Linked DNA regions of Corallococcus caeni. The protein of the gene in region 2 interacts with the protein of the main gene of each other region in a pairwise test. Links are inferred from orthologs where the notes say so. Each region holds a gene or a part of one and is shown on either strand. Other genes may lie near its edges. The genes, in order: pheT and secD.

Region 1 (14,926 bases), on a different replicon or contig from region 2:
GTGGTGGACGCGCGCGGGCTGGGCGTGACGCCGGTGCTCGCGCCCCGACTGGTGGACGCGACGGGCAAGGCGCTCTACGGCGCGACGGTGCTCACGGAGGAGGCGCGCGGCACGGCGGGCGTCGCGGCCTGGTTCGACAGCCTGGACGCCGCGCGGAAGGCCTCGCGCGTGGGTGACAAGCCCCTGGTGGTGAAGGCCGCGCAGCTCCAGGGCTCCGACCTGGTGCTGAGCGCGGAGGGCGCCCGCGCGCTCGCCGAGGCGAACACGCGCTTCCTGGCCGAGGGCCGGGTCGCCATCGTCACGCAGTAGCGCTCATGGCTCGCGTGTGGAACGACGCGGTGTTCGCGGTGCTCGCGGTGGCGCTGACGGGCGGCTGCGCGACCCCTTCGGAGCAGCCCGCGACGGTGGCCCGCGCGGAGGCGCTGATGGCCTCCAACGCGTCCAAGCGCGGCGACCTGGTGCTCCGCTGTGAGCCCGCGGACGCCCAGGTGCTGCTGGACGGCGTGGAGCAGGGCACCTGCACCGACTTCGCCGGGGTGTCCCGAAGCCTGCGGCTGGGGGACCCGGGCTTCCACCAGGTGGAGGTCAAGAAGCGCGGGTTCTACCCGTACACGACCTACTACCAGCCCAGCGGGGCGCGGGTGACGTTGAAGGTCAAGCTCCGGCCGCTGGCGCCCGAGGGCGGCACCGGTTCCCCCTGATGCGCCCCGCGCCAGGGCTGGCGCCCTGGACCGCAAGGTGGCGGGCGAGGCCCCTGGCAGGTTCGTTGGACCGCAATCCGGGGGCGAAGACGCCGTAGGATGGGAGGGGACAGGAGGCGGTCATCGGACGTCGCAAGAGAGGCAGTGAGCGCGCGGTGAAGGTTCCCCAGCCCGCGGCGACCCTGGAAGTCTCCCCGGTGCTGCACGTCGTGCACCCGGAGCCCGTGCCCCCGGCCGGCGACCCCTCGGCCCTGGACGAGGCGGAGGCCCGCCGGGTCGACTTCGTCTGGTCCGGCGTGATGGTGGGCTCGCTGGCGCTGGTGTTCGCGCTCCTGTCCGTGTTCGGCGGGGTGGCGGTGCCGGTGCTGCTGGCGCTGACGGGCGCGTACGCGTTCAACCCGCTCGTCACGCTCCTGGAGAAGCGCGGCGTGGACCGCACCTGGGGCACGTCCATCCTCTTCTTCGCGGGCACGCTCCTGCTGGTGGGCGCGGGCCTGTACCTGGTGCCGGTGTTCCGCGACGAGGCGGCGAAGCTGCCCGGCTTCTTCCAGCGCGCCAGCACCCAGGTGGTGCCGCAGGTGGAGTCGCTGCTGGGCGTGTCGCTGCCGGACCTGGTGAGCCAGCGCACCGCGGAGCTGGGGGAGAAGGCCTCCGAGCTGATTCAGAGCGCGGGCCCCACGGCGGCGCGGCTGGTGGCGAGCTTCGCCGGCAACACCGCGCGCTTCGCGGCCACGCTGCTGGGACTGTCGGTGGTGCCGGTGCTGGCGTTCTTCTTCCTCCAGGACTACCCGCGCCTCATGGGCCGCATCCAGGACCTGCTGCCGCGCCGCTCCGTGGCGCTGGTGAGCCAGCGCTTCCGCGAGGTGGACGAGGTGCTCTCCGCCTTCGTGCAGGGCCAGCTCACCGTGGGCGCCATCCTGTCGGTGCTCTACGCGGTGGGGCTGTCCGTGGCGCGCATCGACCTGGCCATCGCCATTGGCCTCATCGCGGGCTTCGGCAACATGGTGCCCTACCTGGGCACGGGTATCGGCGTGGTGCTGGCCGTGCTGGGCGTGCTCCTGTCGTGGCAGGGGCCTTGGCAGCTGGCCGTGGTGGCCGCGACCTTCATCATCGGGCAGCTGGCCGAGGGCTTCGTCATCACCCCGCGCGTCGTGGGGGAGAAGGTGGGCCTGGCCCCCGTGGCGGTCATCATCGCCGTGCTCGCCTTCGGGGAGCTGTTCGGCTTCGTGGGCATCCTGCTGGCCGTGCCCGCCAGCGCCATCCTCAAGGTCGTCCTCAGCGTCGTCATCCAGCGCTACCGCCGCACGCAGCTCTACAAGGGGAGCGTACAGGGGCCGTGACGAAGCTGGAGAAGCTGCACCAGGAGATTGTCGCGTGCCGGGCCTGCCCCCGGCTGGTGGCCTGGCGGGAGGAGGTGGCCCGCGTGAAGCGGCGCGCCTACCGCGACTGGGACTACTGGGGGAGGCCCGTCCCCGGCTTCGGAGACCCCAGGGCCCGGCTGATCATCGTGGGTCTGGCGCCCGCCGCGCACGGGGCCAACCGGACGGGGCGGATGTTCACCGGGGACCGCTCCGGCGACTTCCTCTTCGCGGGCCTGCACCGGGCGGGCTTCGCGAACCAGGCCCACAGCGAGCGCCGGGACGACGGGCTGAAGCTGACGGACGCCTTCATCGTCGCCGCCGGCCGGTGCGCGCCGCCGGACAACAAGCCCCTGCCGGAGGAGCTGGCCCGCTGCGCGCCGTTCCTGGACCGGGAGATGGCGCTGTTGCCCGGCCGGGTGCTGCTCGCCCTGGGGGCCATCGGGTGGAACGCCGCGCTGGCCTCGGTGGCCCGCACCGGGGGGGCCCTGCCCACGCCCCGTCCCGCCTTCGGGCATGGCGCCGAGTTCCGGCTGCCGGACGGCCGGTGGCTCGTGGGCAGCTACCACGTCAGCCAGCAGAACACCCAGACGGGGAGGCTCACCCCCGCCATGTTCGACGCGGTGTTGAAACGCGTCCGCGCGTTGTTGGAGACGTGAACGCGGGGAAGAGAAGGGCCCGCGCTCATGTTCCTTGACAGGTGTGGGAGCCCGCTGTTATTCCCCGCGCCCATCCGCACGACGGGTCGTTAGCTCAGCGGTAGAGCACTACCTTGACACGGTAGGGGTCAGTGGTTCGATCCCACTACGACCCATCATCAGTAAGTGTTCCATCTCGCGGGCGGCCGGCTTTCTCAAAAGCCTGCCGCCCGTACTTTTTTCCAGCGCAGGGGTTTTCCGCCATGTCCGAATCCATCACGGTGACGCTCCCCGACGGCAGCCAGAAGCAGACCGCCCGGGGCACGACCATCGCGGACTTCGTGAAGGGCAGCATCGGTGTGGGGCTCGCGAAGGCGGCCCTGTTCGCCCGGGTCAACGGTCAGGACATGGACCTGGCCCGCACGCTCGACGAGGACGCGAAGCTGCAGATCTTCACGTCCAAGAGCCCGGAAGGCCTGGACCTCATCCGCCACGACGCCGCGCACGTGGTGGCCAGCGCCGTGCAGCGCCTGTTCCCCGGCACGCAGGTGACCATCGGTCCCGCGACGGAGGAGGGCTTCTACTACGACTTCTTCCGCGAGAAGCCCTTCACCCCGGAGGAGCTGGAGAAGATCGAAGCGGCCGCCAACGCGGAGCTCAAGCAGGACATGCCGTTCGTCCGCACGGAAATCTCCATGGAGGACGCCATCAAGCTCTTCGAGGAGAAGGGCGAGAAGTTCAAGGTGGAGATCGTCAAGGACATCGCCGCCAAGGGCGCCAAGACGCTCACGCTCTACACCCACGGCGACTGGGTGGACTTCTGCCTGGGGCCCCACGCGCCCAGCACCGGGAAGATCGGCGTCATCAAGATCCTCTCCTCCAGCGGCGCGTACTGGCGCGGCGACCACCGCAACCCCATGCTCCAGCGCGTGTACGGCACCGCCTTCTTCGACAAGAAGGCGCTGGACGCGTACCTCACGCGCATCGAGGAGGCGAGGAAGCGCGACCACCGCAAGCTGGGCAAGGAGCTGGACCTCTTCCACTTCCACCCGTACTCGCCGGGCGCCGCCTTCTGGACGCCGAAGGGCACCACGCTCTACCAGACGCTGTCCAACTGGATGCGCTCGCTCACGGCCGGTGACGGCTACGTGGAGATCAAGACGCCCCTGATGTTCAACAAGGGCCTCTGGGAGACGAGCGGCCACTGGGGCAAGTACAAGGAGAACATGTTCCTGGTGCTCGACAGCGAGTCCGGCGAGCACGACTTCTCCCTCAAGCCGATGAACTGCCCGTCGCACCACCTGTTCTACGGCTTCAAGAAGCACAGCTACCGCGACCTGCCCCTGCGCCTGCACACCCAGGACGTGCTCCACCGCAACGAGGCCGCGGGCTCGCTGGGCGGCCTCACCCGCGTGCGCCAGTTCGCGCAGGACGACGCGCACATCTACTGCATGGAGAGCCAGATCACCGACGAGGTGCGGCGCTTCGTGCAGCTGCTGGACCGCGTCTACAAGGCGGTGGGCCTCACCTACGCGGTGAAGCTGTCCACGCGCCCCGAGCAGCGCCTGGGCGACGACTCGCTCTGGGACCGCGCGGAAGGCGGCCTCAAGGCGGCGCTGGAGTCGCTGGGCCTGCCGTACGAGCTGGCCCCCGGCGACGGCGCCTTCTACGGCCCGAAGATCGACTTCGCCGTCTCCGACAGCATCGGCCGCAAGTGGCAGCTGGGCACCATGCAGCTGGACTACCTGGCCCCGGAGCGCTTCGACCTCACCTACGTGGGCGAGGACAACGCCGAGCACCGCCCGGTGGTCCTCCACCGCGCCATCTTCGGCTCCTTCGAGCGCTTCACCGCCATCCTCATCGAGCACTTCGCCGGCGCGTTCCCCGCGTGGCTCGCCCCGGTGCAGGCCACCCTGGTCACCGTGGCGGACCGGCAGCTGGACTACGCCCGCAAGGTGCGCGACGACCTGCGCGCCAAGGGCTTCCGGGTGGAGCTGGACGAGCGCGGCATGACGCTCAACGCGAAGATCCGCGAAGCCCAGATGCAGAAGGTCCCCTTCACCCTGGTGGTGGGCGACAACGAGGTGGAGGCCGGCGCCGTGGCCCCCCGCCGCTACGGCGGTGAGGACCTGAAGACGATGAAGTACGCCGACTTCGAGGCCCTCCTGGCCAGGGAAGCCGCGCTGCCCTGAACGGCAGTGCGGGGGGCTTGACTCCCCGTCTGGGCTGGACTACTTGCGCGACTTCCGGGGATTGAGGCATGCCCTCAGTCCCCGAGCCGTCGGAGGGTCCTCCCATCGTCCGCGATCAGAGAACCAATCGCCGTATCCGAGCCCGGGAGGTCCGCGTCGTCGGACCGAACGCCGAGCAGCTCGGGGTCATGTCCCTGGAATCAGCCCTGACGCGCGCCCAGGCGGACGGTCTCGACCTCGTCGAGATCTCCCCCATGGCGAAGCCGCCGGTCTGCAAGATCATGGACTACGGCAAGTTCAAGTACGAGGAGAAGAAGAAGGCCTCGGACGCGAAGAAGAAGCAGGTCGTGGTCCACCTGAAAGAGGTGAAGCTCCGCCCCAAGACGGAGGAGCACGACTACGAGTTCAAGGTCCGCAACGTCCGCCGGTTCCTGGAGGAGGGGAACAAGGCGAAGATCACCATCCAGTTCCGGGGTCGTGAAATCACCCACAAGGAGCTGGGGAGCGCGATCCTGGACGACGTGACGAAGGACCTGAAGGAAATCGCGGTGGTGGAGCAGAACCCCCGGATGGAGGGGCGCCAGATGTTCATGATCCTGGCTCCCAACCCGAAGGTGGCCCAGCGCGCCCGGGAGCTCGCCCGCCAGGCGGTGGAGGCGGCCGCCAGGAAGCAGGAAGGCAGGCCGGCGGTCGCCGCGGCGGTCGTTTCCGCGTCGGCTGTAGGAAATCCTGCCCCCGTCGCGGCAAAAGAGTGATAGAGGCTTCCGCCCAAAGCGTCCGGGGACCGTGTGCCCCGGTCCGCCGTCAGTCACGAAGACTGCCGGCCGACAGGCAGAAGGAAGGTTTGGGATCATGCCCAAGTTGAAGACCCGCAGCGCCGCGAAGAAGCGCTTCCACGTGAAGAAGAGCGGCCAGGTGAAGTTCGGCAAGGCGTTCAGCAAGCACCTGTTCACCTTCTCCAAGACGCCCAAGCAGAAGCGCGGCAACCGTGGCACGGGCCACCTGCGCGACATGGACGCCAAGAAGGTCATCAAGGAGCTGTTCCCCTACGGCGCCTGAGTCGTTCCTCGGGTTTGAACCAATCGTGAGTCCTGGCGGAGCGGCGTGAAGCCAGCGCCCCGGGGCCCCCTTCCAGAAGTCAGGAGTGTGTCATGCGCGTCAAAAAGGGATTCAAGGCTCGTCGTCGTCGTAATCGCATTCTCAAGCTTGCCAAGGGCTTCCGCGGCCGTCGCAAGAACTGCTACCGCCGTGCGAACCAGGCCGTCGAGCGCGCCCTGGACTACGCCACCCGCGACCGCGCGGTGCGCAAGCGCAACTTCCGCTCGCTGTGGATCGTCCGCATCAACGCGGCCGCCCGCACCGTGGGCCTGTCCTACTCCAAGCTGATCGCCGGCTTGGCGAAGGCGAAGATCAACCTGGACCGCAAGGTCCTGTCCGATCTGGCCATCGCGGACCCCGCGGGCTTTGCCGCCATCGCCAACATCGCGAAGGCAGCCTGAGACACGGCCGGCGGTGACGCCGGCCCCCGAAGCTGAAACGGGCTGCCTCCACCAGGGGGCGGCCCTTTTTCTTGCCCGGCGCTTGAGGCGTCCGGGGCGTGAATGGAAGGCGGGAAGAGGACCATGCGAGACCGGTTGCAGGCGTTGGCGGACGCGGCGCGCCAGGAGATCTCCGGCGTGTCGGAGCCCTCGCAGGTGGAGGCTTTGCGCATCCGCTACCTGGGCAAGAAGGGTGAGCTGTCCGCGGTGCTGGGGGGCATGGGCAAGCTGCCCCCGGACGAGCGGCGCGCCCTGGGAGAGATCGCCAACATCGTCAAGGCGGAGCTGGAGCAGCTCCTGGCGGACGCCACGCGGCGCGCCGAGGAGGCCGCGCTGGAGGCCCAGCTGAAGGGCCCGAAGCTGGACGTGACGCTGCCCGGGCGCGCGGTGCCGCCGGGTGGACGGCACCCGGTGTCGCGCACGCTGGAGGACATCGTCCGCACGTTCGCGCGGCTCGGGTTCGAGGTCGCGGTCGGGCCGGAGATTGAACTCGACTACTTCAACTTCGAGGCGCTGAACCTGCCCAAGGACCACCCCGCGCGGGACATGCAGGACACGTTCTACGTGGACGAGCCCAGCCTGGGCCACGCGAAGAAGGCGGACAGCCCGTCGCTGCTGCGCACGCACACGTCGCCGGTGCAGGTGCGGCACATGCTGTCGCGCAAGCCGCCCATCCGCGCGGTGATGCCGGGCCGGGTGTACCGGCGCGACTCGGACATCACGCACACGCCCATGTTCCACCAGGTGGAAGGCCTGCTGGTGGACAAGGACGTGAGCTTCGCGGAGCTGAAGGGGACGCTGGACGCGTTCGTGAAGGCGTTCTTCGGCTCGGAGACGCGCACGCGCTTCCGCCCATCCTTCTTCCCCTTCACGGAGCCCTCCGCGGAGGTGGACGTCACCTGTGCGTCGTGCGGCGGCAAGGGCTGCCGCGTGTGCAAGCAGACCGGGTGGCTGGAGGTGCTGGGCAGCGGCATGGTGCACCCGAACGTCTTCACCGCCGCAGGCTACGACCCGAAGGAGGTGACGGGCTACGCGTTCGGCATGGGCGTGGAGCGCCTGGCCATGCTGCGCTACGGCATCGACGACCTGCGGATGATGTTCGAGAACGACGCGCGCTTCCTCGCGCAGTTCTGATTCCGGCCCACCACTCAAGAGGACAACCCTGTGAAGATTTCAGTGAAGTGGCTGGGTGATTACGTGGCGCTGCCGCCGTCCGTGGACGAGCTGGCGCGCAAGCTGACCGCGGCGGGCCTGGAGATTGAAGGGGTGGAGCGCCCCGGCGAGGGCCTGCGCGGCGTGGTGGTGGCGCAGATCCGCGAGTCGGTGCAGCACCCCAACGCGGACAAGCTGTCCGTCACGCAGGTGGACATCGGCGGCTCCGCGCTGTTCCAGGTGGTGTGCGGCGCGAAGAACTTCAAGGTCGGCGACAAGGTGCCGCTGGCCACCGTGGGCGCGAAGCTGCCCAACGGCATGGAGATCAAGCAGGCCGCGCTGAGGGGCGTGGACAGCTTCGGCATGCTCTGCTCCGCGAAGGAGCTGGGCATCACGGAGGACTCGTCCGGCCTGCTCATCCTGCCCGCGGACACGAAGCTGGGCGTCCCCATCGCGGAGGCCCTGGGGCTGGATGACTCCGTGCTGGAGGTGAACGTCACGCCGAACCGGCCGGACGCGCTCAGCCACCTGGGCATCGCGCGCGAGGTGGGCGTGGTGACGGGCGCGCAGCTGAAGGTGCCGCAGCCGAAGCCCGCCGAGTCCGGCAAGCCGGTGGCGGAGCTGGTGAAGGTGCGCATCGACGCGAAGGAGCGCTGCTCGCGCTACGCGGCGCGCGTGGTGGAGGGCGTCACCATCCAGCCGTCGCCGCAGTGGATGCAGGACCGGCTGAAGGCGTGCGGCGTGCGCGCCATCAACAACGTGGTGGACGTCACCAACTACGTCCTCCTGGAGTATGGCCAGCCGCTGCACGCGTTCGACCTGGACAAGGTGGCGGGCCAGGAGATCGTCGTCCGCACCGCGAAGCCGGGCGAGAAGCTGCGCACGCTGGACGACAAGGAGCGCACGCTGGACCCGGACGACCTCGTCATCGCGGACCGGGACCGCGCGCAGGCGCTGGCGGGCGTGATGGGCGGCGGTGACAGTGAAGTCACGCAGGGCACGAAGCGCATCGTCATCGAGTCCGCGCACTTCCACGGCTCCGGCGTGCGCCGGTCCGCGAAGCGCTACGCGCTGCACACGGAGGCGTCGCACCGCTTCGAGCGCGGGGCGGACCTGGACGCGGTGCTGCCGGCGCTGGACCGGGCCGCGCAGCTCATCGCGGAGCTGTCGGGCGGCACGGTGGTGCCGGGCCGGGTGGACGTGCAGCCGGAGCCCCTGGCGCCGCGCCGGGCGACGCTGCGCTACGCGCGGGTGGAGAAGGTGCTGGGCGTGGCGGTGCCGGAGGCGGAGGTCCGGCGCATCCTGACGGCGCTGGGCTTCAAGTCCGTGGAGGAGGCGCAGGGCCAGACGACGTTCGAGGTCCCGCGGGCGCGCGTGGACGTGGAGCGCGAGGAGGACCTGATGGAGGAGGTCGCCCGCGTGTACGGCTACGACAACATCCCGGCGCGGCTGCCGCGCGGCCTGGAGACGCTGGCGCCGGAGCCCCTGTCCATGGAGGCGGAGCGCCGGCTGCGCCACGCGCTGGGCGGCGTGGGCCTGTCCGAGGTGGTGAACTACTCGTTCGTGGCGCCGAAGTCGCTGGAGGTGCTGGGCGGGAAGGAAGCGCCCATCGCGCTGATGAACCCGCTGAGCGTCGAGCAGTCGGTGATGCGCACGAGCCTCCTGCCGGGCCTCCTGGAGAACCTGTCGCGCAGCGTGCGCCACCAGGTGGAGTCGGTGGGCCTCTACGAGACGGGCCGGGCGTACTTCCGGGACGCGCAGGGCGGGCAGGGGATGCGCCCGGCCGCGCGCGAGGTGCCCCGCGTGGCGGGCCTGGTGTGGGGCCTGCGCGGCGGCGGCCGGAGCTGGACGCAGAAGGACTCGCGCGTGGACTTCTACGACGCGAAGGGCGCGGTGGAGGCGCTGTTGCACGCGCTGCACGTGGAGGGCGTGGCCTTCACCCCGGCGGAAGCCCCGGCGTACCACCCGCGCAGCTGCGCCCAGGTGGCGCTGAAGGACGGGACGGTGCTGGGCCTGCTGGGCGAGGTGCACCCGCGCGTGACGAAGGCGCTGGGCCTGCCGGAGGGCGTGTTCGTGTTCGAGTTGGACACGGAGCCGCTGTACGCGGCGGCGCGGCTGGTGCCGCAGGCGGCGGGGCTGCCCAAGTACCCGGCGGTGCTGCGAGACCTGGCGGTGGTGGTGCCGCTGGAGCTGCGCAACGAGGAGGTGCGCCGGGTCATCCTGGAGGTCGGGGCGCCCCTGGTGGAGGACGCGCTGGTGTTCGACGTCTACACGGGCAAGCCCATCCCCGAGGGGAAGAAGAACCTGGCGTACGCCTTGAGGTACCGCTCGCCCGAGCGGACGCTGACCGACGCGGAGGTCACGGCGGCCCACCAGCGCATCATCACGGAGGTGAACCAGCGCCTGGGGGCGGCCCTGCGCGCCTGAATTCCTGAATGAAGTCAGGACGTTGACACGGTTCGGGGAAGGCTGACACCATGCCCCGCGTTCACCGGCCATTCACGGGTGCCAGAGGACTCGCATGACGAAAGCGGACATCATCGAGGGGGTCTACGAGAAGGTCGGCTTCTCCAAGAAGGAGTCGGCGGAGATCGTCGAGCTCGTCTTCGACACCGTGAAGGAGACGTTGGAGCGCGGGGACAAGATCAAGATCTCCGGGTTCGGGAACTTCCAGGTGCGCCAGAAGAAGGCGCGCGTGGGGCGCAACCCGCAGACGGGCAAGGAGATCGAGATCAGCGCCCGCCGGGTGCTGACCTTCCGGCCGAGCCAGGTGTTGAAGAGCGCCCTGAACGGCGAGGCGCCGCCGGAGAACCATGCCGAAATCGACGCGCAGGAAGAGGCGGCGGCGGACGCAGCGGAGGCCCGGGGCGAGGACTTCGACGAGGGAATGGAAGAGGGCGACGAGTAGGTTTTTTTCACCAGCGCCCGTCACCTCGCGCTTGACCCAGGAAAGCGGCGAGGGCATAAGGGCGCACCGTTTCACGACGGCGGTTTTCGGGGCGTAGCGCAGCCTGGTAGCGCACTTGCTTGGGGTGCAAGTGGTCGCAGGTTCAAATCCTGTCGCCCCGACCAAATAGAGGCCCTGGAGTTCCCGGTGCAAGCCGGTGACTCCAGGGCCTTTGTTTTTTCCGCGCCCGGACGGGACGGGGGCCCTCGGATGTTCGGAAGTCGAATTTCCTTCTTTCCGCGAACTCTCCGAGAACAAGCTCCTACGCTGGGACGGCACCGGCTCGAAGTCCTGAGCCCGCCGTAGCCCCCGCGCGCTCGGAAGACTCGTCCATGAAACTCATCGCCTTCCTGCTGAGCCGCTCGCGAGGTCTGCTGCTGCTGGCGACGTTCGTTGGCATCGTCAGCGGCGCGAGCAGCAGCGCGCTCGTGTCCGTCATCAACACCGCGCTGCGCCAGGACACCTTCCGGGCCGGGAAGACCCTTGCCACGTTCAGCGGGATCCTGCTGCTCTGCGTGCTGTCGCGCCTGGCGTCGCAGTACATGCTCAACCACCTCAACCAGGGGGTGCTCCTCGAGCTGCGGATGCGGCTGAGCCGCCGGATCCTCACCTCCACGCTGCGCCAGCTGGAGGAGAAGGGCATGCACCGCCTCCAGACGCTGCTCTCGGACGACATCCCCGCCGTCAGCAACAGCCTGTCGCTGCTGCCCACCATCGCCATCAGCGCCGCCACGCTGCTCGGGTGCCTCGCCTACCTGGCCTCGCTGTCGCCCACCATCTGCTTGTTCATGCTCGGCTTCATCCTGCTGGGCGGACTCATCTACCGGCTGCCGGTCCGGCTGAGCCTGAAGTACTTCCAGCAATCCCGGGCCCAGAGCGACGTCCTCAACAAGGCGTTCCGCTCCCTGATGGAGGGCATCAAGGAGCTGAAGCTGCACGCTCCCCGGCGCGCGGCGTTCCTCGCCCAGGGCGTGGAGGCTCCCGCGCAGGAATTGGGCCGGCTGATGCGCGTCAGCTCCAACATCCTCAGCACCAACGCGAGCTGGACCACGTTCCTCTTCTTCGCCTTCCTCGGGCTGCTGCTCTTCAGCGTGACCCGCGTCACCGACGTGAGCGCCGCCACGCTGACCAGCTGCACGTTGATCATCCTCTACCTCCAGCAGCCGCTGGACATCCTGCTGGGCAGCCTCAACGTCCTGGGCCGCGGCAACATCGCGCTGGAGAGGCTCCAGCAGCTGGATCCCCAGGGCTGGAGCGCGAAGGAGGACGACAGCCCGCCCTACGCGGGGCCACCGCCCCACTTCGAGCGGCTGGAGTTCAGGGGCGTCACCCATAGCTACTTCCGGGAGAATGACGACACCCGCTTCGTGCTGGGCCCGCTCGACCTGAGCTTCCAGCGCGGGGAGCTGGTATTCCTCGTCGGAGGCAACGGCAGCGGAAAGACGACCTTCGCCAAGTTGCTCACCGGCCTCTACGTGCCGGATGCCGGAGAGGTCTGGCTCAACGGCGAGCGCGTCACGGACGCCAACCGCGAGCAGTACCGCCAGCTCTTCACGGCGGTGTTCTCCGACTTCCACCTCTTCGACAACCTCTTCGGAATGGACCCCTCCGGCCGGGGCGACCGCGTGCGGGAGTACCTGTCCCGCCTCCAGCTCGGCCACAAGGTCCGCATCAGCGAGGAGGGCAGCCTGTCCACCACGAGCCTGTCGCAGGGACAGCGCAAGCGGCTGGCGCTCTTGACGGCCTACCTGGAGGAGCGGCCCTTCTATCTCTTCGACGAGTGGGCCGCGGATCAGGACCCTGCCTTCAAGGAGATCTTCTACAACCAGCTCCTGCCGGACCTGAAGGCGCAGGGGAAGACGGTGCTGGTCATCAGCCACGACAACCGTTTCTTCCACGTGGCGGACCGGCTGCTCGTGCTCGAGTCCGGGCGGCTGGTGAACTCGTCACCGTCGATTGGCCACGAGCTCCCGGAGCGTCAGCGGCCCGCGTCGTGAGCACGCACGCGCCGCGCCTCCTCGAGGAGCCGCTCGAGGGTGCGCGCCACCTGCAGGGGTGACTCCGCCTCGCGGAAGCGCGCGCTCATGGCCTGGACCGCCTGCCGGTACCGGGGCTGGGTGATGACCTCATCCAGCAGCGCCACCAGCCCTTCCGCTGTCACGTCGAACGGAGAGCCCCGCACGCCAAGGCCGTGATGGGTCACGTGCCGGGCCACCCGGGGTTGATCATTCTGGAAGGGCAACGCCACCATCGGAACGCCGAAGTAGATGGCTTCCTTGGTGCTGTTGAAGCCGCAGTGGGTGACCATGGCGGTCGCGCGCTGCAACAGCTTGAGCTGCGGCACCTCGCTGGCGGCGATGATGTTGGGTGCCGCGCGCTCCAGCAGCTTCAGGTCGGCCAGCGGTCCCGCCGAGACGACGAACTGCCAGTCCGGCCGGCGGGCGGCCGCGGCGCCCAGGACGCGGAGGAAGTCCTGCTGCCGGTTCAGGACGTAGGGCACGGAGCCCAGCGCGACGAGGATGAGCGGCCGGCCCTCCTGGAGCCGTGCCCAGTCGAAGTCCGGCTCCTGGCGGTCCAGCGCGATGCAGGGCCCCAGGAAATGAAGGGTCTCCGGGAGCACCTGCTCCCCCGTCTCCAAGAGCTCCCTGGGGCAGAGCACCACCCTGGGCGTGCTCGAAGGAAGGGTCCGCCCGAGCCCGTCTGCTTCGTCCCCGGGAAGACCGTACTTGCGCGCCAGCTTCGTGAGGAACTCCGCCGTAGGGGGGAGGATGCCGAGCGCCGCCCCCGCCTGCACCAGCTTCCGCCGCAGGCCCGCACGCACCGCGCCCCAGGCCCCCGGGGGCCGCGAGGAAGGCCCGGGCTGGCGCGGCGGCCCCGCTGGCACCGTGGTGTTCACGAGCACCGTGGGCACCCCGTTGCCATGGGCAATCAGCGGCAGGTCCCGCTCAATCACATCACACAAGAAGAGGTCGGGACGCAGCCGCTGGAAGACCCCATTGAGCTCTCCCGCGAGCATGGCTTCCATCATCCGTCGGAGCCTGCCCACGTGCCTGTGCATGTGGCGCAGCTGCCCCCAGCGGTCGCGGCGCATGCGCAGCGAAGAGGCCTCCCTCAGGTCGCCCTCGGGAAAGAGGTCTGGGAAGAGCGGTACGAAGTCGAAGCCCTCCGCGCAGACGTGAGCCTGGGCATCCAGGAAGCCCCAGAAGTGGATGCGATGTCCCGCCGACTGCAGGGCCCGGGCGATCTTCAGCGCCGGGTTGATGTGTCCGGGGGTGGAGCCCGCGGCGATGAGGATGGTGGCCATGCCGGTGTGCCTATGAGAACCAGCGGCGGAAGAGCCGGCCCAGGCCTCTCGAGCCGGGAGCCGCCACGGGGTAGCGCGCGCGAAGGTCGGCCGGGAGTGTGTCGAAGGCGTACGCCTCGCCTCCGCCGAGGGACGTGAGCTTCAAGCCCCGCTCGTCGGTGAGGTAGTCGTAGCCGAGGCGCTGGTAGCGTGAGCCGGGATCGAGCTGCTCGTAGCGCTCCCGCCGTGCCTGGCGGTCCTCCGGCTTCACCATGCGCAGGTGATAGAGGTTGTGCGGCAGCAGCAGGTGCCTGGCCCCCTCGAGCTGCTGGGGGTACCACACGCCGTGGAACTTGGTGTGGCGCGTGCCCTGGAAGGTCATCGTGTCCGGCAGGGGGAAGGCGCAGCAGCGCGTCTTCTTTCCCCAGAGGCCATCGGACCGGTACTGCGCCACGCCGTCCCACAGCTCGCGGTAGCGCACCGTGACCAGCGGCCGGTCGCGCTTCTCCGCCTTGCGCAGGAGGTCCGGCAGCCGGACGAGGAAGTCCTGCTCGAAGCGCTCGTCGGCGTCGCAGCACAGCACCCAGCGGGCGCCCAGCGCCTTGGCGCGCTCCAGCAGGCGGGTGCGGTTGCCCAGTTCGTCCCACCCCTCCATCTCCGCGCGGGGCGGGTTGGTGAGGACGTCCGCCACCTTCGGCTCGGCGGCGAGCACGGCGCGCGTGCCGTCGGTGGACCCGTCATCCAGCGCGACGATGGCGTCCACGTGGTCGCGCAGGTGCGCCAGGCAGCCCGCCAGGTGGTACTCCTCGTTTCGAAGCTGCATCACGGCGACGAGCACGGGCGGTTGTCCTTTGCGCGAAGGGTTCCGGGGCTCACTGTCGGCGCCAGTCGAAGGCCACTCGCTGGAAGCTCTCGCCCCAGCCGTCGGGGTTGGCCTGGGGGGAGGCGGGGTTGAAGATGCGCTCCGCGTACTCGGGCGTGGGGGGCTCCGCCGCCTGCCGCACCTTCCGCGCCTCGAAGGACAGGTGGACGATGCGCATGTCGTCCAACGGGTGCTGGTAGGTCTCCGTCTGCATCAGCCGGATGCGGAGGTTGTCGTCGTCCCCGCCCCAGCGAT
Region 2 (14,761 bases):
GAGCTTGAGGTGCCCCGCGCCGCTGGCGCCGGACTTCGCGGGCAGCACGCGCGGCCGGGCCTGCTGGCCGCGCAGCACCAGCACGGGCTCCGGGTTGCCCTGGCCGAAGGGCCCCAGCTTCTGCAGCGACTCCACCGCCGTGGCGTCCAGGTCGCGGGGGTTCACCACCGCGTCCACGCGGCAGCGCGGAATCAGGTCCTCGGGCGTCAGGCGCTGGAGGGCAATCTTCGCGAACGCCTCGCGGAAGGCGGGCAGCTGCTTCGCGTCCACGGTGAGGCCGGCGGCGTGCTTGTGCCCGCCGTAGCGCATGAGCAGGTCCGAGCAGCCCGTGAGCGCGTCGTACAGGTGGAACGCCTCGATGCTGCGCGCCGAGCCCTTCCCCACCCCGTCCTTCACGCCCACCATCACCGTGGGCCGGTGGTAGCGCTCCACCACGCGCGACGCGACGATGCCGATGACGCCCGGGTGCCAGCCCTCGTCGTAGAGCACCAGCCCGCGCGAGTCCTTGTGCTCCTCCGCCTGCGCCAGCGCCTGCGTGAGGATGCTGCTCTCGATGCCCTGTCGCTCCGCGTTCGCGCGGTCCAATACCTGCGCCAGCGAGCGCGCCGTCTCCACGGAGTCCGCGCACAACAGCTGGAGGCCCAGCGACGCGTCGTGCAGGCGGCCCGCGGCGTTGATGCGGGGCCCCAGGCGGAAGCCCACCTGCCCCGCGGTGACGGACGCGTCCGGCTCCATGCCGGCCACCTCCTTCAGCGCGCGGATGCCGGGGCGCCGGCCCTGGGACAGCTCCTGGAGGCCGTGCGCCACGAGGATGCGGTTGGCGCCGGTGAGCGGCACCACGTCCGCCACGGTGGCCAGCGCCACCAAGTCCATCAGCGCCTTGAGGTTGGGCTCCTTGCGCGTGGCGAAGAAGCCGTCGTCGCGCAGCCGCTTGCGCAGGCCCATGCACAGGTTGAAGGCCACGCCCGCCGCGCACAGCACCTTGGTGGGGTACTCGCAGCCGGGCTGGTGCGGGTTGAGCACCGCCGTGGCGGGCGGCAGCGTGGGCGGCACCGTGTGGTGGTCCACCACCACCACGTCCAGGCCCATCTCCTTCGCGCGGGCAATCTCCGCCACGGAGGTGATGCCGCAGTCCAGCGTCACCAGCAGGCGAGTGCCGTCCTGCGCGATGCGCTCCACCGCGCCCAGGTTGAGGCCGTAGCCCTCGTCCAGCCGGTGCGGGATGTACGTGGCGGGGGCAGCGCCCAGCTCCTTGAGGAACAGGTACATGAGCGACGTGGAGGACACGCCGTCCACGTCGTAGTCCCCGTAGAGCGTCACCTTCTCCTTGAGCCGCACCGCGCGCAGCACGCGCTCCACCGCGGGGCCCATGCCCTTCATCCGGAACGGGTCCGGCAGGTCCGCCAGCCGGTCCGACAGGAAGGCCGACGCCGCCTCCGGCGTGCGGTAGCCCCGGTGCAGCAACACCCTCGCCGCCAACGGGTGCAGCGACAGCTCACCCGCAAGCGAACCGACCTCCTGCTCGACGACATCTGGAAGCAACCACCGCATGGTGAAGGACAGTACCTCAGACGTCCGACCAAGGCAGTCCAACCCGACTACTCACACCTCCCTCCTGCACGCGTGTTCAGGCGGGCGCTCGCCTGCCTTCCTGCCGTCAACCTGCACGGCGGGTGCGCGGTGCCCAGCTTGAGTGCACACCCGTGGACAGGGAGGTCCGCATGCTTCGCAGGTTTCTCCAGGGCGGTGCCCTGCTGGCCGTCGTGCTGGGCGCGGGGCCCGCGCTCGCGCAGAAGAAGCAGGGGGACGTGAACGTCTTTCTGCGCGGCGGCATAGGCGACTACACGGGCGACCTGGGCGACCTGTCGAGCACCGGCCCGCTGTGGGGCCTCACGCTCAACCTCCAGCCCACCACCTTCCTCGGCTTCGAGGTCGGCTACGAGGGCTCGCAGAACAAGGTCTCCGACACGCGCCTCTTCGACGCGCCCTCGCTGGTGCGCAACGGCGGCAGCGCGCTGGTGAAGGTGTCGCCGCCCTTCCTCACCGCGGTGCGCCCCTTCGCGGGCGTGGGCCTGGGCCTGTCCTACGTGGACGTGCGCGGCGCGGGCGCGGGGCTCTACGACAGCGACTTGATGGAGGAGGTGCCGCTCGCGGTGGGCCTGGAGTTCAACACCGGCGGCCTCACGGCGGGCGTGCGCGGCACGTACCGGCTCCTCATCGACCAGGACTTCGCGAACGTCACCTCGACGGACGACAACGGCGGCGGCCTGATGGACGCGTCGCTCACGCTGGGCGCGCGCTTCTGAAAAAGCGAAGGGCCCTCGCTCCCGGGATGGGAGGATGGCCCTCGTTGCTTCAAGGCACCGAAGCTCGGAGACGGCTCAGGCCGCCTTCGGCTCCTGCTTGGAGCCGTGGTGCGCCTCGCGGGCGTGCGCGCGCTCGTCCAGCCAGATGACCAGCGGGCTGGCGATGTACACGGACGAGTACGTGCCCACGAGGATGCCCACCAGCATCGCCATGGCGAAGTCGAAGATCTCGCCCACGCCGAAGATGAGCAGACCGATGAGCGACAGCGCCGTCACGCCGGAGGTGAGGATGGTGCGGCCCAGCGTGTCGTTGACGGCGATGTTGATGATCTCCGGCAGCGGCTTGCCCTTGTACTTCACCATGTCCTCGCGGATGCGGTCGTAGATGACGATGGTGTCGTTGACGGAGTAGCCCACGATGGTGAGCAACGCGGCGATGGACGTGAGGTTGAACTCGCGCCGGCTCACCAGGTAGTAGCCCGCCACCATGATGACGTCGTGCACCATGGCGAGCAGCGCGCCGGGGCCGAACTTGAAGTCGAAGCGGAACGCCACGTAGATGAGGATGGCGACCATGGAGTACAGCAGCGCCATGATGCCGCGGTTGCGCAGCTGCTTGCCCACCTGCGGGCCCACGTAGTCCACGCGGCGCTGCTCGAAGTTGGGCTTTTCCAGGCCCGCGCCCAGCGCGGCGAACACCTTGTCCGCCATGCCGCTCGCGACGACCTGGTAGTCGTAGCCGGTGCCGCCCTGGTTCGCGCCCAGGTCACGCACCTCCTGCACGCCGATGCCCGCGCCCTCGACGGCCTTCTTCACCGCCTCCGCGGACATGGGCTGCGTGGAGCGGAAGTTCACGATGCCGTTCGCCATGTCGGCGTAGACGTTGCGCGTCTCGCCCAGGCCCTGGATGGCCGTCTTCGCGCGCTCGGCGTTCTCCTCCGTGAGCTGCGTGACGCCGCCCATGCGCAGGAGGAAGGAGTTCTCCTCGGCCGCGCCCACGCCCTGGACGCTGACGTCGTGCAGACCGCCCGCCTGGGCCTTCTCGCGGACCTGCTCCGCGGTGGTGGGCGTGTTGTACTTCAGCTCCACCACCGTGCCGCCGGCGAAGTCCACGCCGAAGTTGAACCCCACCGCCGCGATGCCGACGATGATGGCCAGGTTGATGAGCGTGGAGATGAAGAGCGCCGGCTTGCGCTTTCCAATGAAGTCGATGTTCGTCTTGTGCTTGAGAATCTGCATGGCGGATTTCCCGAGGGCGCTGGAGGCCGGTTAGACGGACACCGACTGCGCGTTGCGGCCGTGGACGAAGTAGGTCGTGATGACGCGCGTCACGACGATGGACGTGAACAGCGACGCCAGGAGGCCCACGATGAGCGTGGTGGCGAAGCCGCGGACCGGACCCGTTCCCGTGAAGAACAGGATGAAGCCCGCGATGAGCGTCGTCACGTGCGCGTCGAAGATGGTCCAGAAGGCGCGGTCGTAGCCCTGGTCCACCGCGGCGCGCGCGGACTTGCCGTGGGACAGCTCCTCGCGGATGCGCTCGTTGATGAGCACGTTCGCGTCCACCGCGATGCCCAGCGTCAGCACGAAGCCCGCGATGCCCGGCAGGGTCAGCGTGGCGTTGAAGAACGCCAGACCCGCCAGGATGAGCAGGCCGTTGAGGATGAGCGCCACGTCCGCGATGAGGCCGGACTTGCGGTAGTAGATGGCCATGAAGACGACGACGAGCGCCAGGCCCACCAGCGCGGCCAGGCTGCCCTTCTTGATGAGCTCGTCGCCCAGCGTCGCGCCCACCTGACGGATTTCGCCCACCGTCACCGGCGCGGGCAGCGCGCCGGCCTTGAGCACCAGCGCCAGCGTCTGCGCCTCGCCCAGCCACTCCTCGAAGCTGCGCGCACCGGCGCGGCCCATGGTGATGCGCGCGCGGCCGCCGCCAATCTTCTCGTTGATGCGCGGGGCGGTGTGCACGTTGTCGTCCAGCACGATGGCCATCCGGCGGCCCACGGCGGCCTCGGTGAGCTTCTCGAACTCACGCGCGCCGGCCGGGTCGAACGCGATGTTCACCTCCGGCTCGTTCATCTGGCTGACGGACGCGTCCGCGCCGGACAGGCTCTCGCCCGTGAGCGGCACGTTCTTGTCCAGCAGGTAGCTGCGGTACGCGATGCAGTCGTTCTTCTTCACCGGGTTCGCCACGCACTCGGTGACGACGTCGCGGCCTTCCGGCGTCTTGTCCTTCGCGTACGCCAGCAGCGCCTCGCGGTTGGGCGAGGACAGCTGCGGGAAGCCCTCGTCCTCCACCAGGGTGATCTTGCTCTCCGGCGGGGGCGGGTTCTGCTGGAACATCTGCGCGAACACCTGGGGGTTGGTGTCGTCCACCATCCGGAACTCCAGCTGCGCGGTGGTGCCCACCAGTTCCTTGGCCTGCTCCGGGTTGCTGCGGCCGGGCAGCGAGATCTGGATGGAGTCCGTGCCCAGCTTGCGCACGTCCACTTCCGCCACGCCCCACTTGTCGATGCGGCGGCGGATGACGAGCATGGCCTGGTCCACGGCCTCGTCACGGAAGCGGTTCACCTGGCCCTCGTCCGGCTTGAGCACCAGCGTGGCGCCGTTGCGCGACTCCAGGGAGAAGTCCGTGAAGGTGGCGAGCACCTCCTTCTGGATGGCGTCCATGGTCGCCGGGTCCTTCGCGGTCAGCGTCAGCTGCAGCCGCTCCGGATCCGTGTCCGCCGTCACCTCGCCCAGCTTCTTGTCGTTGACGTAGGTGGCGATCTGCTGCCCGCGGCGCTCGGTGCGCTTCTGCAGGGCCGTCTTGGTGTCCACCCGCATCACCATGTGGATGCCGCCCTGCAGGTCCAGCCCCAGGTTGAGGCGGTACTTCGCGGGGGGCGCCCACCTGGGCAGCCGCTGCTCCAGCACGGCGATGTTGTTGCGCTCGGCGCGGTCCAACACCACCAGCGAGTAGTACGTCGGGACGAGGAACCAGATGGTCCCCAGCGTCACCGCGACAATCAGTCCGAACTTCCACCACCAGCCGCGGTCCATTACTTCTCCTCCTTCTTCTCAGCGGGGAGCGCCGCCGGGGCGCCCGCCACCGGAACGGATCCCTTCGCACTGACAGCCGACTTGAGCACGCGCACGCGCACCCCGCTGGCGACCTCCAGCGTCACGGTGGAGTCGTCCACCTGGTGGATGCGACCGAGGATGCCGCCGGACGTCACGACGTCATCCCCCTTCTTCAGCCCCGCGAGCAGGTTGCGGTGCTCCTTGAGCTGCTTCTGCTGGGGGCGGATCATCACGAAGTACATGATGGCCACCAGCACGGCGAGGAAGCCGAAGGTCCCCAGGGGGGAACCGGCCCCGGCCTGCGCGAGAATCAGGAAACTGTCAGCCACGTACTGCCTCGTCGTTTGGGAGGGAGGACTCGGGATAGCGGCCCCGACCCGGCGTACGGGTGGGGTCAAAACATCCGAAAGGGTGGCCTCTTAGCAAGGGCGCCCCATGTGAGCAAGTGAACGCCGGAAGCGCGGCAATCCCGTTGCCCGCTCACCGGCCGCCTTTGCGTTCGGCCTCCTGCGCCACGGCCTTGGCCCGGAAGTCCCGGGCGAACGCGGCGAAGCGGTCCTCGGCGATGGCGCGGCGCACCTGGGACATCAGGTCCAGGAAGTAGTGGAGGTTGTGCAGGGTGTTGAGCCGCATCGCTAGGATTTCGCCCGCGGCGAAGAGGTGGCGCAGGTAGGACCGGCTGAACGTGCGGCAGGTGTAGCAGGAGCACGCCGGGTCCACCGGACGGGGGTCCCTGGCGTAGGCCGCGTTGCGGATGACCAGCTTGCCCTCCGAGGTGAAGAGCAGGCCGTTGCGTGCGCACCGCGTGGGCAGCACGCAGTCGAACATGTCCACGCCCTGCTCCACGCACGTCACCAGGTCCAGCGGCGTGCCCACGCCCATGAGGTAGCGCGGCTTGTCCCGGGGCAGGAGCGGCGCCGAGTACGCCACGCCCGCGTGCATCGCCTCCGGGGCCTCGCCCACGGAGTAGCCGCCCAGCGCGTAGCCGGGCAGGTCCACCGCGCAGATCTCCTCCGCGTGGCGCTTGCGCAGGTCCTCGTGGAGGCCGCCCTGCACGATGCCGAAGAGCGACGAGCGCTCGCGGCTCCACGCCTTCACGCACCGGTGCAGCCAGCGCGTGGTGCGCGCCAGGGACTTCTCCAGGTAGGCCCGGTCCTCGGTGGACGGGGGGCACTCGTCGAACGCCATGATGACGTCCGCGCCCAGCGTCTCCTGGATTTCGATGGAGCGCTCCGGCGACAGCGAGTGCCGCGACCCGTCCAGGTGCGACTGGAACGCGGCGCCCTCCTCGGTGATCTTGCGCTTCTCCGACAGGCTGAACACCTGGAAGCCGCCGCTGTCGGTGAGCATGGGCCGGTCCCAGGAGATGAAGCGGTGCAGGCCGCCCATCTCCCCGACGAGCGGCTCTCCCGGGCGGAGCATCAGGTGGTAGGTGTTGCCCAGGATGATCTGCGCGTCCAGGGTCTTCAGGTCGTCCGGGCCCACGCCCTTGACGCTGCCCACGGTGCCCACGGGCATGAAGATGGGCGTCTCGATGGGGCCATGCGGCGTGTGCAGCCGGCCGCGGCGCGCCTTCGTCCCGCTGGTGTCCTCGTGCAACAGCTCGAAGCGCACCAGCCCCGGGGGCACGCGGGTATCGCCCTTCTCGCCCTTTTCCCTGCCCTGCTCGTCGACCACGGCACTCACTCCTTCACCAACATGGCATCGCCGTAACTGAAGAACCGGTAGCCCGCGCGCACGGCCTCCTGGTACGCGGCCAGCGTGCGCTCGCGGCCCAGCAGCGCGCTCACCAGCATCACCAGCGTGGAGCGCGGCAGGTGGAAGTTCGTGAGGAGCACGTCCACCTGGCGGAAGACATAGCCGGGCCGGATGAACATCGCCGTCTCGCCGGGGCCGCTGCGCAGCCGGCCCGTCTCGGGGTCGGTGGCGGACTCCAGCGTGCGCACCACGGTGGTGCCCACGGCGACCACGCGGCGCCCTTCGGCCTTCGCGGCGTTCACGGCGGCGGCGGTGGCCTCCGGCACGGTGAAGCGCTCCGGGTGCATGTGGTGCTTGTCCAGCACCTCTTCACGCACGGGGAGGAAGGTGCCGGGCCCCACGTCGAGCGTCACCTCCGCGCGCTGGACGCCCCTGGCCGCGAGCTTCGCGAAGACCTCCGGCGTGAAGTGCAGGCCGGCGGTGGGCGCGGCCACGGCGCCGGATGCGCGGGCGTACACGGTCTGGTAGCGCTCGGCGTCCGCGGCCTCGGGCTCGCGGGTGATGTACGGAGGCAGGGGCAGGCGGCCCGCCGCGTCCAGGAGGCTGGCGAGCGACGTGCCCGGGGCCGCGTGGAAGCGCACCCGGTACTCCCCTCCCCCCAGGGCCTCCAGGATTTCGGCGGACAGGCCCCCGGCGAAGGTGACGGACTGGCCGGGCTTGAGGCCCTTGGACGCCTGCCCCAGGCAGACCCACTCCAGGGACTCGGGCGCGCCGCCGAGCGCGGCGGAGGTGAGCGTGGCCGCGGCGGCGGGCCGGACGACCAGCAGCTCCACGCGGCCGCCGGTGCCGCTCTTCTGGCCCAGGAGGCGCGCGGGGATGACGCGCGCGTCGTTGAGGACGAGCAGGTCTCCCTCGCGCAGCAGGTCCACGAGGTCGGTGAAGTGCTGGTGGCTCCAGGCGCCGGTGGCGCGGCTGACGACCATCAGGCGCGACGCGTCCCGGTGGGGTAGCGGGGCCTGGGCGATCTGCGCCTCGGGGAGCTCGAAATCGTAGTCGGAGAGGAGGGACGACACGGGGTTGGCGCTTGTAGCAGCCCCCGCGCCCTCACGGAACCGGCGTGGGAGGTCAGTAGAGCTGCTGGAACTCGGCGCCCGGGTAGTAGTGGGAGAGGATCTCCCGGTACGTCTTGCCCTGGTCGGCGAAGGCCTTGGCGCCCCACTGGCACAGCCCCGCCCCGTGGCCGAAGCCACGCCCGGTGAACACGTAGTTCTTGCCGGAGGCTTCCACGTCGAAGTCCAGGCTCTTGAGGCGCGTGTAGCCCAGCTTGCGGCGGAACTGCACGCCGTCCACCACGGTGCCATCCGCCAGCGTCACGCGGGTCACCCGGTGCGTGGGCGTGCGGCCGCTGACGCGCATGCCGTCCGGCGGGGACTTCAGCGCCTTGCGGAGCTCCGCTTCGGGGAGGGTCGCGGACCAGCGGCTGGCGGGCAGCTTCCCGCAGGGGCAGTCGACGGGCTGCAGGTACGGCAGGTTCCGCTGGAGGGCGTCCTGGCCGGACTCGGTGTGTCCGCCGCAGGAGGCATGGAAGTACGCCTCGATGGGGGCCAGGTCGTACGTGAGCACCTCGCCCCGGGTGGCCTCCACGGCGGCGCGCGTCTTGGCGTCCTCGCGGTTGACGCCGCCGTACACCTGGTGGAGCACGCTGCTGCCCATGTGGAAGGCGGCGCCGTAGGAATCGAGCTTCTTCTGCAGCGCGTACGTCCGCGCGGCCACGGCCTGGGCCTTGAGGGCCTCCAGGGGGAAGGACACGGGCATCTCGCTGCCGAGCACCGCCGCGAGGTAGTCCTCCAGGGGGATGACGTTGATGAGCTGGAGGCTGCTCTTGAAGAGGCGCACGACGACGTCGCCACGCACCTGCGCGCTGCCCGCCTTGAGGGGTTCGTTGCCGGGGCCGCCCGCGTCGGTGGCCTCCATGCCGCCCCGGAAGCGGATGGCGTCCCCGATGACAGGCGCCCCGTTGACCTCCAGCTTGCCGTTGCGGCGGCGCACGGTGGCCTGCCCGCCGTTGATGGCGACGAAGGTGCCGTCCTCGGCATCGGGGCCGAAGCCCAGGCCCCGGCCGCTCACGCGGACCTCGTCGCCGGGGTCGTCCATGGCAATGCGCATCGTCTCCACGGCGAACGCCCGCGACGACGCGAGCAGGAGCAGCAGCAGTGCCACACGTTGCAACATGGTCCAACAGTCTAGGGGCGGGGCGATCCGCCTCAAGAAATCGGCCGGAGCCCGGGGCACCCCCACGGCGGGAGCCCGCGAAAACCCCGGGCGGATGCCGCAGAATGGAGCCCCGTGACCGCCTTCGTCCCTGATGCCGCCCGCCTCTCCCCCGAGGCCCTCGTCGCGGCCCTGCGTGAGCTGGAGCCCCGCACGGCCGCCGTGCTGGTCCGGCGGCTCGTGGAGCGCCGGCCCCTGGCGGAGTGCGCGGCCTGGTACGGGATTTCAAGCGGCGCCTTCTCGGTGCTCCTGCTCCGCTCCGCGGAGGCCCTGTCCCGGCAGCTGGAACTGCCCGCGAGGTCCCCCGGGAGCCAGGAGGAAGCCACCGCCTGGGAGCGGATGCTGGCCATGGCCGTGGAGAAGGACACCGCGCCCGTGCCGGTGGCGCTCGCCCCCGTGGCCTGGCTGTGCCGGCGGATGCACGAACTGGGACCTGAAGTGGAGGCCGGGCTGGCCCGGGCCGCCGAGGCCGACGCGAACTCACCCGGAAGGGCGCGGGAGGAATGGCTGCGCAAGCTGGCCGTGGCCGCGCTCCTGGCCCTGACCGCCTGGCTCTACTGGTCCCGGCCCCCTGAGCCCGAACCCCGCCCCGAGCGCCGCATGCGCTCCCCCGAGCGCCGCTGACTGGACGCGGCCCGGAGCGGACGCATATGGGTAGGCCCATGCGAGCGACCCGGTCATGGCTGGCCCTCCTCATCGCGGGAATCGCGCTGACGGGCTGCACGAAGCACGTGGACACCCGGGTGGCCGGGGACGACGACGCGGCCCTCGACGGCATCGAGGCCCGCCTCGACGAACTCCGGGCCCGCGAGCAGGGAGACGACCTGACGTGCGCGCAGCAGTGCGACGTGTCCGCGAAGACGTGCGCCACGGCGGAGGAGCTCTGCGGCCTCGTGGAGCGGCAAGCCGACCGGGACGACCTGCCGCCGCGCTGCGCCAGGGCGCGCGAGCAGTGCGCGGGCGCGGGTGACGGCTGCACGCGGTGTCAGGCGCCCTGAAGAACCGCCCATGCGTCGCCTCTGACTCCGTGCCTATGATGGGCCGGATTGAGGAGCCTCCCCATGATGACCCGTCTCTCGTTGATGCTCGCTGCCTCGTCGCTCGTGCTGGCGGCCCCTGCCCTCGCGGAGGACGACGGCCTGACGCCGGAGAAGGTGGCGGCCATCCAGCGCGATGAGGCCGCGGCCCAGGCGAAGGTGAACGCCGACCACGGCAACCGGAAGCCGTCGGAGATGAGCAACGCGGAGCGCGGCCAGGCCATCCGCGACCAGCAGAAGGAAGCCGCCAAGGTCATGGAGAAGCACGGCGTCTCCGCGAAGGAGTTCGCCACCTTCACGGCCCGGATGACGCCCGAGGACAACCAGCGCGCCGCCAACGAGGCCAAGCGACTCGACGACAAGGCCAAGGCCGAAAAGGAAGCCGAGGCCAAGAAGCGCAAGGGCGACGGCGAGGTCCACATCCAGCAGGGCTTCAGCGACGCGGACCCCGTGGAGCTGGAGTCCGAGGAGGGCGCGGAGCCCTCCGTGGACGTCGACGGCAGCCTGGACAGCAGTGCGTCGGCGGGTGCGCCGGTCGTGGACATTGGCTCCAGCGCCGGCACGGTGAAGAAGTCCTTCACCCGGAAGTCGTCCAAGTCCTCACGCCGCGGCAGGTAAGCCCCGCCGCGGCACCGGACCACCGACGGGGCCGTCAGCGGCCCTGGGAGGCCAGCTCCCGCGACCGCGCCTGCCACACCTCGTCGTACGGGCAGGAGCAGTCGGTCTCCTCCGGCTCCGGGTAGGCGTACGTCTGGCCCTTGTAGTTGCGGAACAGGGTCTCCCGCTCGCCCCGCTCGATGACGTAGTCGGGCTGGAGGGTGACCTTCCCTCCTCCACCCGGCAGGTCCACCGCGAGGTGCGGCACCGCGAGCCCGCTGGTGTGACCGCGAAGCTGCTGGAGGATCTCCAGTCCCTTGGCGATGGGCGTGCGCAGGTGCTCGCATCCCTCCGCCACGTCCATCTGGTGCAGGTAGTACGGCCGCACGCGGCTGCGCAGGAGCACGTGCGACAGCTCCTTGATGATGCGCGCATCCGAGTTGAGCTGCCGCATCAGCACCGCCTGGTTCTCCACCGGCACGCCATGGTCCACCAGCCGCTCGCACGCCTCACGGGCTTCGGGCGTCACTTCCTTCGGGTGGTTGAAATGGGTGATGACGTAGACGGGCGCGTACCGGCGCAGCAGGCGCGCCAGCGAATCCGTGACGCGCATGGGCAGCACCACCGGCACGCGCGTCCCGATGCGGATCATCTCCACGTGGGGAATCTCGCTCAGCGGCGCGAGCAGCGACTCCAGCCGCTCCTCGCCCAGCAGGAACGGATCGCCGCCGGAGATGAGCACGTCGCGCACCTCCGGGTGGTTGCGCACGTAGTCGATGCCCCGGCGCATCTGGTCCTTGGTGAGCTCCGCCTCGCCACCCTTGGTGATGCGCCGCCGCGTGCAGTGGCGGCAGTAGACCGAGCACGTATCCAGGGCAAGGAACAGCACCCGGTCCGGATACTTGTGGACGATGCACTCCTCCGGGCGCGTCTTGTCCTCGCCGAGCGGATCCTCCAGCTCCCCGGGCCGCACCCGGGCCTCCGCGCGCACCGGAATGGACTGCATGCGCACCGGGCACGACGCGTGCTCCGGGTCGATGAGCGACAGGTAGTACGGGCTGATGCCAATCCGAAACAGCGAGGACGTCTCCTGCACCCCGGCGCGCTCCTCCGGGGTCAGGCGCACGTAACGCTCCAACTGCTCCAGATTGCGCACCGAGTGACGCTGCTGCCAGCGCCAGTCCGTCCACTCCGCGTCGGTCGCGGACGGGAACAACCGGGCCCGTCCCTCGGCACTGAGCGAAGGACGGAGGGACGGCTTGAGCGCCGTCCCGACCGCGGAGGAGTCCATCACGCCGCCTTGGGCTGATCCCGCCACCACGCCTGGCCGGACTCCGGCAGCGTGTCGATGGGGTCGAAGTACTCGTACTTCCGCTCGAGCGCGCCGGGGTCGTTCGCCTCCACGCTCGTGCGGTAGTTCTTGGTCCAGTAGGAGATGCCGCGCTCGCGGTCGTACTCCGCCACCTGGTGGATCCACCGCTTCCCCACGAACGGCACGTCACAGACGATGCGCGGCGTGGCGAAGCCCGGCATGTAGCCCATGATGTCGTGCTGGAGCTTCTGCGCCTGCGCCACCGACAGCCGCCAGTGCTCGCTGTTGGGGATCATGTCGCACATGTAGAAGTAGTACGGCAGGATCTTCGCGTGGTCGAGCAGCGTGAAGCACAGGTCCAGGAGCGCCTTGGGGCTGTCGTTCACCCCGCGCAAGAGCACGCCCTGGTTGCGCACGTCGCGGAAGCCCATGTCGAGCAGCTTGCGCACCGCCTTGCCCACGAGCGGCGTGAGCTGCTGCGCGTGGTTCACGTGCGTGTGCAGCGCCAGGTCCACGCCGCGCTCCACGGCCTTCTTCGCCAGCCGGTCCAGCCCCGCCAGCACGCTGTCCTGGAGGAAGTGCTGCGGCAGCGCCATGAGCCCCTTGGACGCCAGGCGGATGTCGCGGATGTTCGGGATGTCCATCAGCGCGCTGACGAACGGCTCCAGCGCCTGGATGGGCAGGTTCGCGATGTCGCCGCCGGACACCACCACGTCGCGCACGGTGGGCGTGCGGCGCAGGTAGTCCAGCATCTGCTCGTAGCGCTCCTTCTGCCCCGTCGCGAACTTGTGCTTGGAGACCTGCGGGACGTCGTTGCCCACCAGGTCCATGCGCGTGCAGTGGCCGCAGTACTGCGGGCACGTGGGCAGCATCTCCGCCAGCACCTTCGTCGGATAGCGGTGCGTCAGGCCCTCGACGACCCACATGTCCGCCTCGTGGAGGCTGTCACGGCTGGCGCGCGGGTGGTTGGGCCAGTCCGTGCGGCGGTCGGCGAGCGCCGGCAGCATGTACCTGCGGACCGGGTCGCTCCACAGGTCCTCCAGGTTCATGGTGTTGAGCATCTGGGGCGGGACGAGGATGGACATCGTCGCCCGCTCCTTCTGGTCCAGCTCCATGCTCGCGGCCAGGTCGTCCGGCAGCAGCTCCCCGAGCGTCGCCTTCAGCTCGCGCAGGTTCTTCACGGTGTGCTTGCGCTGCCACACCGAACTCTCCCACTCCGCCGCGGTGACGTCCTTGAAGCCCGGGATGCGCCGCCAGTCGGGCTCCACGAACTCCTTGCGAAGGGGATAGGTGAACGGCTGCTGCGCGGGGCCAGCGTCGGGCTTGCCTCGAGTGGACGTCGTGCTCATGAACACATCACCTCAACGTAAGGAGCGTCGTGGGCGAGGCGTCATAGCCTGCCCCCTGGCATCCCTGCTCAACAATCGCCAGAGGCACAAGATGCCCCATGGCGCAGTGCGTCCGTTCAGTTCACCGGGACATTGATGAGCTTGGCGATGCCCTCCGCCTCAATCACCACCACCTGGGGCTTGGTCGACTTGCCGTTGAGCTTGAAGACGACCTTGCGCTTGCCCACCGGCAGCGCGAGCGGATTGCCCAGCGTCACGGGGCTCACGCGGCCCGTGTTCTTCCCATCCACCCAGATCTGGGCGCCCGCCGGCGACGTGCTGCAGGCGAACTTGCCCATCGCGGCAGCGGCGGGCTTCGGCGGAGGCGGCTTCGGCTGGGGCTTCGGGCTCGGCTCCGCGACGACCGGCGGCTTCGGCTTCGGAGGCGTGGGGGTGGGCGTGGCCTTCGGCTCGGGAGGCGGAGACTCCGCCACCATGTCCACGGGGACACGCACCTCGGCGTCACCCTTGGACGTGAAGTCGCCGGAGAACGGCTTGTAGCCCGCGCGCTTCGCCGTGAACGTGTACTTCTTGCCCATCTCCAGGTCGCCGAGCTTCGCCCCGGGCAGCTTGCCCAGGGACTTGCCGTCGACGGTGATCTCCGCGCCCTCCTGTCCTTCGAACAGTGCGGTGAACGTCTTCGGCGCGGGCGGCTCGGCGGGCTTCTCCGGAGGCGTCTCCGGCGTCGTGGGAGGCGGCGTGTTCTCGACCACCGGAGGCGTCGTCGGAGGCGGGGCCGTGGGCTCCGAGGGCTTGGGCTCCGGCGGCTTGGGGGGCGGCGCATCCGCCTTCAGGCTGAGGAGGATGGGGGCCGCCGCCTGGCCTGCGGTGACCTCGATCTGCTGCGTCACCGCCTGATAGCCCGGAGCGGACGCGGTCACGTTGTGAAGGCCCGCGGAGAGCTCGATGACCTGGTTGGCGTTCACGGCCTCCCCGTCCACGAGGACGGTGGCGCCCACGGGCGCGACGAAGTTCACGGAGCCCGTGGACGCGCCACGCACCGCGAAGATGACTCCGACGATGAGGAGCAGGGCCGCGCCCGCGGCCACGCCGATGATGGCGGGCTTGGGCAGCGGCTTCTTCGGTCCG

What was found.
Region 1: the proteins of secD (region 2) and pheT interact in binary tests that used the Escherichia coli proteins (3 or more experiments, as listed by UniProt). The link is inferred for Corallococcus caeni from one-to-one orthologs.

What each region holds. Positions count from the first base shown.
Region 1 is NZ_BTTW01000003.1:849,300-864,225, reverse strand. Bases 7,200-10,298 are described here. They hold pheT (phenylalanine--tRNA ligase subunit beta), read left to right. Parts: upstream 7,200-7,591; coding sequence 7,592-10,006; downstream 10,007-10,298. Other genes in these bases: AABA78_RS17530 (integration host factor subunit alpha), read left to right, coding at 10,101-10,298; pheS (phenylalanine--tRNA ligase subunit alpha), read left to right, coding at 7,200-7,561. Also shown: AABA78_RS17585 (LPP20 family lipoprotein), read left to right, coding at 1-309; AABA78_RS17580 (hypothetical protein), read left to right, coding at 315-701; AABA78_RS17575 (AI-2E family transporter), read left to right, coding at 857-2,041; AABA78_RS17570 (uracil-DNA glycosylase), read left to right, coding at 2,038-2,718; thrS (threonine--tRNA ligase), read left to right, coding at 2,961-4,889; infC (translation initiation factor IF-3), read left to right, coding at 4,958-5,644; rpmI (50S ribosomal protein L35), read left to right, coding at 5,742-5,948; rplT (50S ribosomal protein L20), read left to right, coding at 6,041-6,388; more of pheS, read left to right, coding at 6,512-7,199; more of AABA78_RS17530, read left to right, coding at 10,299-10,487; AABA78_RS17520 (cyclic peptide export ABC transporter), read left to right, coding at 10,859-12,523; AABA78_RS17515 (glycosyltransferase), read right to left, coding at 12,505-13,830; AABA78_RS17510 (glycosyltransferase), read right to left, coding at 13,841-14,647; AABA78_RS17505 (galactosyltransferase-related protein), read right to left, coding at 14,682-14,926.
Region 2 is NZ_BTTW01000017.1:26,688-41,448, forward strand. The notes cover bases 2,963-5,896. They hold secD (protein translocase subunit SecD), read right to left. Parts: upstream 5,349-5,896; coding sequence 3,576-5,348; downstream 2,963-3,575. Other genes in these bases: secF (protein translocase subunit SecF), read right to left, coding at 2,963-3,545; yajC (preprotein translocase subunit YajC), read right to left, coding at 5,348-5,698; tgt (tRNA guanosine(34) transglycosylase Tgt), read right to left, coding at 5,850-5,896. Outside these bases: single-stranded-DNA-specific exonuclease RecJ, read right to left, coding at 1-1,551; AABA78_RS38535 (outer membrane beta-barrel protein), read left to right, coding at 1,722-2,306; more of secF, read right to left, coding at 2,382-2,962; more of tgt, read right to left, coding at 5,897-7,046; tRNA preQ1(34) S-adenosylmethionine ribosyltransferase-isomerase QueA, read right to left, coding at 7,052-8,140; AABA78_RS38565 (SpoIID/LytB domain-containing protein), read right to left, coding at 8,193-9,299; AABA78_RS38570 (hypothetical protein), read left to right, coding at 9,414-9,962; AABA78_RS38575 (hypothetical protein), read left to right, coding at 10,001-10,336; AABA78_RS38580 (hypothetical protein), read left to right, coding at 10,400-10,993; AABA78_RS38585 (KamA family radical SAM protein), read right to left, coding at 11,028-12,263; AABA78_RS38590 (KamA family radical SAM protein), read right to left, coding at 12,263-13,633; AABA78_RS38595 (protein kinase domain-containing protein), read right to left, coding at 13,750-14,761. UniProt on the Escherichia coli protein: Part of the Sec protein translocase complex. Interacts with the SecYEG preprotein conducting channel. SecDF uses the proton motive force (PMF) to complete protein translocation after the ATP-dependent function of SecA.